DNA from 2 places in the Oceanobacillus sp. NCCP-135 genome. Region 1 is predicted to be linked to the other one. Evidence: predicted binding sites of a transcription regulator. Region 1 holds the regulator's gene; the other holds the start of a gene.

Region 1 (5,587 bases):
GCTCGAACAATATTTCGTTGGATAAAGTCTTCCATCTTTTTAATTTCCGTTTGTTGTTTTTCGAATTCTTTTAATTCCTGCTTATAATCAAGTGCTTTTTGTTCCAGAAAATTACTGTAGCTTCCATAGTATTTTTTTGTTTTATGACGGGATATTTCATAAACAATCGATACGGTTTTATCCAAAAAATATCTGTCATGGGAAACAATGACGACCGCACCAGGATAGCTTATTAAATAGTTCTCCAGCCAACCAAGTGTTGCAATATCAAGATGGTTTGTGGGCTCATCCAGGATGAGTAGGGCAGGCTGTTTCAGTAATAGTTTCCCTAATGCCAATCTTGTTTTTTGTCCACCACTTAGTTCATTAATAGATGTTTCGTAGTCAAAATCCTGGAAATTCAATCCGGTAAGCACAGCTTTTATATCAGATTCATACGTATATCCATCATTACGTTGAAAGGATTGCTGTAATTTATCATAATCATGTAGCAGCTTTTCATAATGTGTAGTAGAAATATCCGGAGCTTCTGCCATTTTTTCCTCCATAGCACGCAGTTCTTGTTCTTGAAGGAGGAGATGCTGAAATACTTCCAGCATCTCCTCCCAAATGGTTTTTCCTGACTCTAAAGACATGTGCTGGGACAGATAGCCAATGGTGAGATCTTTTGGTTGGAAAAGCTCTCCCTCATCATAGGTAAGCTCACCTGCCATTATTTTTAATAAAGTCGATTTTCCGGCACCGTTTCTGCCAACAATTGCAATCCGATCATTCTTTTTTATTTCAAGCTTTATATTTGCTAAAATTTCTTCTGCTCCAAATGATTTAGATAATCCGTTTAATTGCATAAGTATCATTTCGTTCACCTCATCTCTTCTAGTGTATCGTATTTTGAATTAGGCAAGCAATAATATTGTGAAATTGATCACGACTTATTTGTGAATATCTGTTAAAATAACTTATAGAGCTGTTCAAAAGTCCGGTAAAATGATAAATCGTAGGGGATCTTTTATTAAGTGCCGTCACGTCCTTGAAAAAGTAAATAGCTTTTTCTCACGGAGACGGGCGTATAGAGAAGCTTTCCTTGTCCTGTGAGCATACAATCCTGTGTAAGCATATTGCTCACGTATACTGTATCCGTTCTGCAAATCAGAGCGATGCTGCCTGGAATTTTTCAATCCTTTTTATTTTCACTTTTGAACCTATTTATTTATAAAGGATGTTCCATTTTTAATATATTGGAGTTGAGTGTATGACAGATTTCACGCATTTTAATAAACAGGGTAGAGCACGAATGGTCGATATCAGTGAAAAAAACGAAACAGAGCGAATGGCGCTTGCCCGGTCTAGTATAATTGTAACAAGGGAAATTTATGAAAAGATTACAAGTAATAAAATCAAAAAGGGTGATGTGCTTTCTGTTGCGCAGGTAGCTGGAATTATGGCAGCGAAGAATACATCGGATCTGATTCCAATGTGTCATCCACTGCAATTGAAAGGAATTGATATTTCCTTTGAATGGTTTGTCGAAAATAACACATATGAACTTTTAATAGAAGCTTTTGTAAAAACGAAGGGAAGTACAGGTGTTGAAATGGAAGCCTTGACAGCTGCATCAGCAACAGCGCTTACCATATATGATATGTGCAAGGCGATTGATAAAGGAATGATCATCGGCCAAACGTTTCTTTTGGAGAAAAGAGGCGGAAAGTCTGGAGATTATTATCGAAGTGAAAGAAGGAATAGCAATGAATAAAATACCACAGGCAACTGCCAAACGCTTGCCTTTATATTATCGATTTTTAAATAATTTAAATCACCAGGGTAAGAAACGTGTTTCGTCAAAAGAACTTAGTGAGGCCGTAAAAGTAGATTCAGCAACTATCCGAAGAGATTTTTCCTATTTCGGAGCATTGGGTAAGAAAGGCTATGGCTATAATGTTGAGTATTTACTTGGTTTTTTTAGAAAAACACTGGATCAGGATGAGCTGACCGAGGTTGCCTTAATTGGTGTTGGGAATTTAGGAACTGCATTTCTGCATTATAATTTTTTAAAAAATAATAATATACAAATCAAAATGGCGTTTGATGTGGATAATGAAAAGGTTGGGAAAAAAATTGGTGGCGTTCCTGTTTATCATATTGAAAACCTGGAAGAAAAAATGACAGGGATTAGCGTAGCAATTCTGACCATTCCTGCTAGTGAAGCAGAAGGTATAACCAATCGTTTAGTGGATCATGGAATAACTGGGATTTTAAATTTCACACCTGCACGAATTACCGTTCCTGATCATATTCGAGTACATCATATTGACTTAGCTATTGAACTACAAGCACTGGTTTATTTTTTGAAGCACTATCCGTTGAGTAGCGAAGATTAGAGTAGTGGGTTTTGCTTGTCTATGACACAGGTAGTACTAAAGAAGGGGATGATGTTATTATAACATCATCCCCTTCTTTAGTTATCTTTGCTTCACGCATCATTCTCATTATCAATCCAATTTTCAAAACGTATATCTAAAGTAAAAAGGCTTTATTTTGCCAGGATTGATTTCGATACCTGCTTCGTTGCTATTGTCGCCTTTTTGTTCACTTTCCGTCCAGTGCTGCGCTTGATCTTTCAAGCTAATTAAACGCATATTTCTACTTTTTCTTTTTATTTTTTAACCGGAAATGAATGGATATCAGCCGTATGCTCACACCGAAGTCCAGGGTTGCGAAAAGCGCTATAATGATTGTCGTAATATTCCAAATTGTTTTATCCGCACTTAATATTGCGATATATACGAAAAATACTCCCATAATAAAGTATACAATGGCCATTGCCAGGGGTGAAGTTCTCATAATTAGCCTCCAATAAGAATCATCTGCATATCTTGTAATTGTTGTTGCATCCTTTCCATATCCTCTGGAGTGAAATTATATTGCACAAGAACGACAATAGAATTCATAGCCATATGCACAACGATTGGTACAATAATCCGTTTTGTTTTTACATATAAAAATGAGAATACAAATCCCATGGAAGCATAAATTAGGATGTGCTGTGGTTCTCCGTGAATAATTCCAAACACAAAAGCTGATAATAGTGCAGCGAAAAAGAAATTCATTTTTTCATGTAAACTTCCGAAAATTATTTTCCGAAAAATAATTTCTTCTAGAATAGGCGCGATAAACATTGGGATGATCATAAATAAAGGAGTAGCACGCGTTACATCCATGATCACTTGTGTGTTTTCAGAGCCAGCCTCAATTCCTAGAAGATTCATTTCGATCGCAACAGCTATCCCTTGCGCAAAATATGCCATAAATAGACCTAGTATGGACCAAAGCATAATGCTTCCGGTAGAGGCGGCATTACGATGAATTGGTGCTTTCATCGTAGGCTTCATTAGTATTAATACAACGATCAGTCCCACTAGAAAGCTAAAGATCGACCAATAAACAACCGCATCGTTTTTACCAAGAGGTGTTAATAAATAGAGCAATGGTGCAAAAACAATTCCTGAAAATTGCATAATAATATAGGTAATGATGACCCACCAATATCGCTTTGTCAAAATACAACGACTCCTTCAATTATGTATGTTCTCATTGTTTAATTTCTTTTAAGTGCTTGTTCAAAAAGGAGGATAAAAAGAACCGAGAAGTTCGAGGCGGCGTAACTTTGAGTACCGAACGTATGCAATTAATACGTGAGGAAACGTTCTAGCACGCAGGAAAAGTGTTTTTCTTTTCCAAGGAACAAAAAAGCAAGCCAACGAAGAAACTCGATGTGTCATTTTTAACGGACTTTTTGAACGTCCTCTTTAAATGATTATTTTACATACTACACATTTTATCATATTTTACGGGCTTGTAATAATAGTATGGTTTTGAAAATATAGACATTCCTAGAAAAATCGACTTATCGTTAAAGGGATTCTTGAGAGCGTATTTTACTTTCTTAAAATTCGTTATACTCTGAAGCGTAAGCTCTAATGGTGAAAGCATAAAGCATGCACTTATTCTGATTTCTAATTAAAGGAATGCTTTCGTATAAGTAAAAAAAATTAGTAAAAAAAATAAAAATTACAGCATACAATACTTGCATTTTTAAAATTTATTATTTATTATATTAATTGGGATTAGCACTCGGTGTGTTAGAGTGCTAATAAATAAAAAAATGATATGGAATTAAGGAGGCTGATCTCATGATTAAACCACTAGGAGATCGTGTTGTTATCGAGCTTGTTGAACAAGAAGAACAAACTGCAAGCGGTATTGTACTTCCAGACTCTGCAAAAGAAAAACCACAGGAAGGAAAAGTTGTTGCTGTTGGATCGGGTCGAGTTACAGAACATAATGAGAAGGTAGCACTTGAAGTGTCAGAAGGAGATCGCATTATTTTCTCAAAATTTGCCGGTACTGAAGTGAAATACGAAGGCACAGAATACTTAATTCTTCGTGAAAGTGATATTTTAGCTGTTGTTAGCTAAAAAATAGAAAATACGTATGATTATTTAATTTGAGGAGGGCTTATTTATGGCTAAGGAAATTAAATTTAGTGAAGACGCACGTCGCGCAATGCTACGTGGTGTAGATACATTAGCAGATGCAGTAAAAGTAACACTCGGACCAAAAGGCCGTAATATTGTATTAGCTAAAAAATTCGGTTCACCTTTAATTACAAATGATGGTGTAACAATCGCAAAAGAAATTGAGTTGGAAGATCAGTTCGAAAATATGGGTGCACAGCTTGTATCTGAAGTTGCATCAAAAACAAATGATGTTGCTGGTGATGGTACAACAACTGCAACTGTATTAGCACAATCAATGATCACAGAAGGCTTGAAAAACGTTACTTCTGGTGCAAACCCGGTTGGTGTTCGTCGCGGAATTGAACAAGCGGTGGAAGCAGCAGTAAAAGAGTTAAAAGGTATTTCAGAAACAATCGAAAGTAAAGAATCGATTGCACAGGTTGCTGCAGTTTCATCTGGAGATGAAGAAGTTGGAAGTCTGATTTCCGAAGCAATGGAACGTGTTGGCAATGATGGTGTAATAACAATTGAAGAATCAAAGGGTTTCAACACGGAACTGGAAGTTGTTGAAGGTATGCAATTTGATCGTGGATATGCTTCTCCATATATGGTTACAGATCAGGATAAAATGGAAGCAGTACTTGAAGATCCGTATATTTTAATTACGGATAAAAAAATCGGTAACATCCAGGAAGTATTACCAGTACTTGAGCAAGTTGTTCAACAAGGTAAACCACTTCTATTAATTGCTGAAGATGTTGAAGGGGAAGCACTTGCAACATTAGTTGTAAACAAACTTCGTGGAACATTCAATGCAGTAGCAGTTAAAGCTCCAGGATTCGGTGATCGTCGTAAAGCAATGCTTGAAGATATTGCTACACTAACTGGTGGAGAAGTAATTACCGAAGATCTTGGTTTAGATCTTAAGAGTGCAACAATCGAACAACTAGGTCGTGCTTCCAAAGTAGTTGTTACAAAAGAAAACACAACAGTCGTAGAAGGTTCAGGTAATCCTGAAGCAATTTCTGCTAGAGTTGCACAAATTCGTGCACAAGCAGAAGAAACTA
Region 2 (5,587 bases), on a different contig from region 1:
AGGCATGGCTTTAGACTCCTATATTAGCAGAAACCGCTTCTTTAAACGCTTTATACCCAATATATCATGGAAATTACATATTACTAAAAAAAATTTATTTAATACATTTACGTTAAGAACGGAATCAAGTGCGGTAGTTACAAATGATGATGTGCTAGAGAAATGGTCATCCTAATTAGTGATGAAAGTTGAGAGAAAAAACGGAAAAGTTGAGAGTAACTGGGTAGAAGTGGAGAGAAAACAAGGGAATTTACAATTATCTCTCAACTTTATAGGCTTCTCTCTCAACTTTGCCTGATTTCGGCAAAAAAGCATAGTTAGGAAGTTATAGAATTAGGATGAGTACAAGATGATCTTATTTAGCGGATTCCCTAAAAGTAATTGCAAGAACTTGATCCGTTTTACTATTAAATTCTATATTTATAAAGACACCATATTCTTTGTTTTCCTCTTTTAACCATAGCTTGAACTTTTCCACCATGGAATCATTCTTTGTTTCTCTTCCTATATGCAGGTAATCAATAATCTCGGCATTTGGATATTTTGATTTCGTTTCCTTTACAGCCAGTTGTCCCCATTTTGCATATGGAGGAATTTCCTTTTCCGCACTGACTGTATGGTTTAAATCGATTGATGCAATATAACTTGAAGTAAATAGCAATATCATGCTAATCACCAGCAATAATTTTCTCATTTCCATTTCCTCCTTTTCACATAGGATGTGTAAATGGATTTTCTATTATTCAAATGTAGAGAGCAGGAGGAATTATTACAACCATTTTTTTATACCAGAGATGGGAAATTGAAATGCTTTCGGCTAGCCGCAGTGAGAAGCAACACATTGCAGCCTATCTATCCTTATTCGTTCTGGATTCGGATAAATGGAAGCTCTTTGGGATAAACTACCAGCAAATAACTAAAAAGGGAGCTTCTTATGATTAGGAAATTTTGCTTGATAGCCTGTTTAGTTGCATTAGTAATTACGTATCCTACTGGTATTCACGCCAATGATACACCTTCTTCACTGGGAAATATTTTTTCTGATATTGGATATACGTCTATAGAAGAAGCGTTGGCAGATTGCGAGTTACACTTGAAAGAAGTTTTAAAATTACCAAAGAAGCAGCCGCCATTAACATTTACACATCAACTAGGCAAATGTTTTGAAGAAATTGATGGCTTTGAATTGAAACTTATTGATGAAGATATGCCTGAAAACCATTACAAAGTAAACATCCGCCCAAAGAAACAAGGGATCACATTCAAAAAAGAATTAATTGATAGGACATTTGACTTGCAAGATGGTTCTGAAGCATTATACTACACAAAGCCACTAGATCAATTTAATTTACTTGTCTTTGAAAAAGAAGGCTGGCAATATATGCTTAGTCTGGATAAACGCGTTGCTGATAAGGTTTCTCCAGAGCAATTGGTAGAAATAGCAAACTCGATTCGATAAAATGGCGTAATCGGACAACCTTTGTAAAAATATTATTCAATTCACTTTCTAATATGGAATAGAGCTATGGGTATATATCCTGCTCCATTCCATCTTTATTTCATCATTTCCCGGGAAATATCGACAAATGATGTGCTGAAACTACCATGCTATTTATCCATTTGTTCATACAGCTCATCAAAATGCTTAACCATTTCAAAATCCAAATCAGTCAGTCCCTTAGCCTGCCAAGATGAAATCTTCAACGTAACAACCTTATAATCAATTGAAATAAACGGATGATGTTTCTTATTTTCTGCATATTCTGCAATTTGATCTACAAAGTGTACGCCAGCGAGAAAGTTTCTAAATCGGTATTTACATTGGATCCATTTTTCATCCAGCCGCTGCCAGTCCGGCAGGCTTTCTAATTCCTTGATAATTTCCGCTTCCGTAAGCCGTTCCATTTTATCTCCTCCTCGTATTTACTTCTATTTCCCTATTATAGGCACAGTTTAACTTCTCTTATGAACTTTCTAAAAACATATTCACAGTTTATCCACGGTTTTTGTGGATAAGTCAGTATTTATTGCCACATTTGCACTGTGACAATATTGTACATACACAAATTTGTCAATTTTATTAAGATAAGAAGGAAAATTTGTGATTTGTATCATATATCCTATTTTTGTTTTTCACGTAAAATGGTTTGAAAATAATATGTTTCTATTAGAAAGAAGGGATCATAAATGGACTACGTAAAACCTAAAGAAGTTGTGAACACTATTGCAATTGCCGGAGCCAATAAAGCAAAACTGCCGATTAATCACATTCTAATTAAAGGGGTATTATCTGGTGCCTTTTTAGGCTATTCAACAACCTTGGCCTTTACTGCCTCTATACAGACTGGACTCGATATAATAGGTGCAGCAATTTTCCCTGTAGGCTTTGTGCTTATTTTGTTATTAAATTTGGAACTCGTAACAGGTTCATTTGCCATGCTGCCAATTGCAAAGCTGCGCAAAAAAACAACTGTTCCGCTCATTGCCCGCAATTTTACCTGCGCATTTATCGGGAATTTGCTTGGTAGTTTATTTTATGCTGCACTGTTCAGTATTTATATTACAAAGTTTGGGCATGTGGAGGATTCTGTCATGATCCGAAAGATTATTGCTGTTGCTGAAGGTAAAACATTGGATTACCAAACCTATGGATCTGATGGAATGATCGTTTTATTTGTCAAAGCATTATTATGTAACTGGATGGTGACAATGGGTGCTGTTATGGCCTTTACCTCCCATTCAACAATTGGAAAAATCGTTGCCATGTGGCTTCCTGTATTTATTTTCTTCGCACAAGGGTTTGAGCATGCTGTCGTAAATATGTTTGTAATTCCGGCTGCAATGATGATCGGAGCAGATATCAGCTTTGGTGACTGGTGGTTGTGGAACCAGATTCCTGTTACAATTGGCAATTTCATCAGTGGATTCTTATTTACCGGTTTAGCATTGCATATCGTAACAAAGGAAAGTCCAGTAAGTGTCAGCAGGATTAAAAAGAAAATCTCTTGAGTGATTTATTTATTAAAAGGACTTCCTGCCTACTTTAGAGGAAGGAAGTCCTGTATCTGTATTTAATGGATGTATAGCAGCTATATATAGCTATACCTATATAACAGTAATTAACATTAAGATATTGATATAATAGGTTTTGTTCATGATGTGATATTTCCTTGTGATATACCTGTGTTTTCCCATTTCACAATTAAATTTATAGTTACCATTCCCCGCAATAAAAGTACACCTATAAGTATATCTACGTAGAGTTTCATAAGCTACCTCTTTTTACATATTTACTAGAATATTCTTGTTGTCTTAATACCAATTGTATCAGTAATTTAACCGGTTTGTTATTGGGAAATAACGACATTATTCGTCAAAATTCGATATGCTTTTGCTCCAAAATAACAAGATAGTTTTGTATAACAGGAAAATTAAGTGTCTTTTTTAAATCATTAAATAATTAAGTGCATTTAACTGGTTATAGATTATATTGATATGTTTTCCATCGATTAGAATAGAGTTTAATTATAAACCTAAGTATGGTATTCAAATTATGAAGTTACTTAGATCGCCTCTTTTAATATAATGGTGAATAGTTTTAAGAACTTACCTTTTAAAATCTTATGTTCTCACAAATTTTAGCTTATTTTTTGTGATTTTTTCCATTTACTTTATACGTCTAAAATATTCAATTAACTTTAACAATATAAATAGCATTAAACCCAATGGTGTATATGGGTTTAATGCTTATCTGTTACATTTTTATTTATACTTAACTTCTACCGCATTTGCACCTTATGCAAATGAGCAAAGATCCCATCACGTTTTAACAGTTCCTCATGACTGCCTTCTTCTTCAATTCCTGCTTGTGTAACAACCATAATCCGATCGGCATTTTTAATCGTTGCCAGCCGATGTGCAATGACAAGCGTTGTACGATCCTTTGATAGCTCAGCCAGCGCTTTTTGGATGATTGTCTCCGTTTCGGTATCAAGTGCTGAAGTTGCCTCATCCAGAATTAATATTGGCGGATTTTTTAAAAACATGCGGGCAATGGCGATCCGCTGCTTCTGTCCACCCGAGAGCTTCAAGCCCCGCTCACCGACTTGCGTTTCATATCCCATTGGCAATTCCTTGATAAACTCTTCCATATGTGCTTGATATGCTGCATGTTCAATTTCCTCGTCAGTAGCATTAAGCTTTCCATAGGCGATATTTTCCCGAAGTGTGCCTGTGAACAGGAACACTTCCTGCTGTACGATACCAATTTGCTGACGGAGTGATTCTTTGGTCATATCACGTAAATCCATGCCGTCAATGGTGATACTTCCACCTTCTACATCATAAAACCGTGGTATCAGAGAGCATATCGTTGTTTTTCCGGCTCCTGATGGGCCAACAAATGCAATCGTTTCACCTGCGTGGATATCGAAGCTAAGTGACTCCAACACAGGCTTTTGTGTTTTTTCATAGGCAAATGTAACATTATTAAATTCGATATTCCCATTTAACCATTCTACCTTTTTAGCATTTATACGGTTCTGCACATCTGGTTCAACATCCATTAGTTCCGTAAACCGTTTGAAGCCTGCCATTCCTTTTGGATACAGCTCTAGCAGTGCACTTATCTTTTGAATCGGGTTCATCAGAACATTCACCATCAATACAAAAAAGACAAGCTCACCCATTTGCATCCGATCATTAAAGGTAAACCATGTTCCGACAACTAGTACGATTAATGTGATCAGGCGCATCATCATATAAATATTTGAATGGACGAATGCCATTACTTTGTATGCACCGATCTTTGCTTTTCGAAAGCTGTAGTTATCCTTAGTAAAACGATCCATTTCAAATTCTTCATTCGTAAATGATTGTACAACACGTACACCTGAAACAGCATCTTCAACCCGCGCATTTACTCCGGCAATATTCTCATACATTTTCTTCCAGGCTCTATTCATCTTAATATTGCTAAAAGCAATCAAGAAAATGAGTATTGGTACAGCAAACAAAATGATCAGTGCAAGCTCTAAATTAATGGTAAACATGATTAAAAATGCACCGATAAAGGTCATAATCGCAATGAAGAAGTCTTCAGGACCATGGTGGGCAAGCTCACCAATATCAAATAAATCATTTGTGATCCGGCTCATGATATGTCCTGTTTTCGTGTTATCAAAAAAACGAAAGGACTGCCGCTGCACATGATGAAACAAATCCTGTCGCATATCTGTTTCAATGTTTACACCGAGTTTATGGCCCAAATACGTCACAATATATTGCAAGAATGTACTCAATAAATAAACCAATAATAGCAAGATACTTACTGTCAAAATTAAGTTCCAGTTATTTCCGGGAAGCAATTCATCAATGAACCACTGTACTGCGACCGGAAAAGCAAGCTCAAGTATTGCAACAATGACTGCTGCAGTAAAGTCAATAATAAATAATCGCCGATGCGGCTTATAATAGGAGAAAAAACGACGTATCACTGTTGCACTTCCTTTTCTTGATCCAGCTTTGACCTTCAGCACCATCAACACCTCAAGCATGAAATTTTATGTGCTCTATGGTTCGTTGATTA

The links. The regulator Rex, encoded in region 1, represses fermentation and respiration genes when NADH is low (regulators of the CRP and FNR family bind a similar motif). The targets are predictions, from matches to a motif close to TTGTGAAATATTTCACAA.
Region 2: a site for Rex is predicted at 2,100-2,117, ahead of AC6HVZ_RS15290 (formate/nitrite transporter family protein). Genes of this name have one in related genera too.

The regions. Positions count from the first base shown of each region.
Region 1 is NZ_BAAKSZ010000048.1:3,088-8,674, reverse strand. It holds gene AC6HVZ_RS18645 (ABC-F family ATP-binding cassette domain-containing protein) at 1-857, opposite strand, end outside; gene moaC (cyclic pyranopterin monophosphate synthase MoaC) at 1,253-1,756, shown strand; gene AC6HVZ_RS18635 (redox-sensing transcriptional repressor Rex) at 1,749-2,381, shown strand; gene AC6HVZ_RS18630 (DUF4305 domain-containing protein) at 2,644-2,844, opposite strand; gene AC6HVZ_RS18625 (CPBP family intramembrane glutamic endopeptidase) at 2,847-3,560, opposite strand; gene groES (co-chaperone GroES) at 4,194-4,478, shown strand; gene groL (chaperonin GroEL) at 4,525-5,587, shown strand, end outside.
Region 2 is NZ_BAAKSZ010000024.1:24,447-30,033, forward strand. It holds gene AC6HVZ_RS15275 (YqzG/YhdC family protein) at 356-694, opposite strand; gene AC6HVZ_RS15280 (hypothetical protein) at 935-1,459, shown strand; gene AC6HVZ_RS15285 (4a-hydroxytetrahydrobiopterin dehydratase) at 1,609-1,905, opposite strand; gene AC6HVZ_RS15290 (formate/nitrite transporter family protein) at 2,188-3,009, shown strand; gene AC6HVZ_RS15295 (ABC transporter ATP-binding protein) at 3,780-5,495, opposite strand.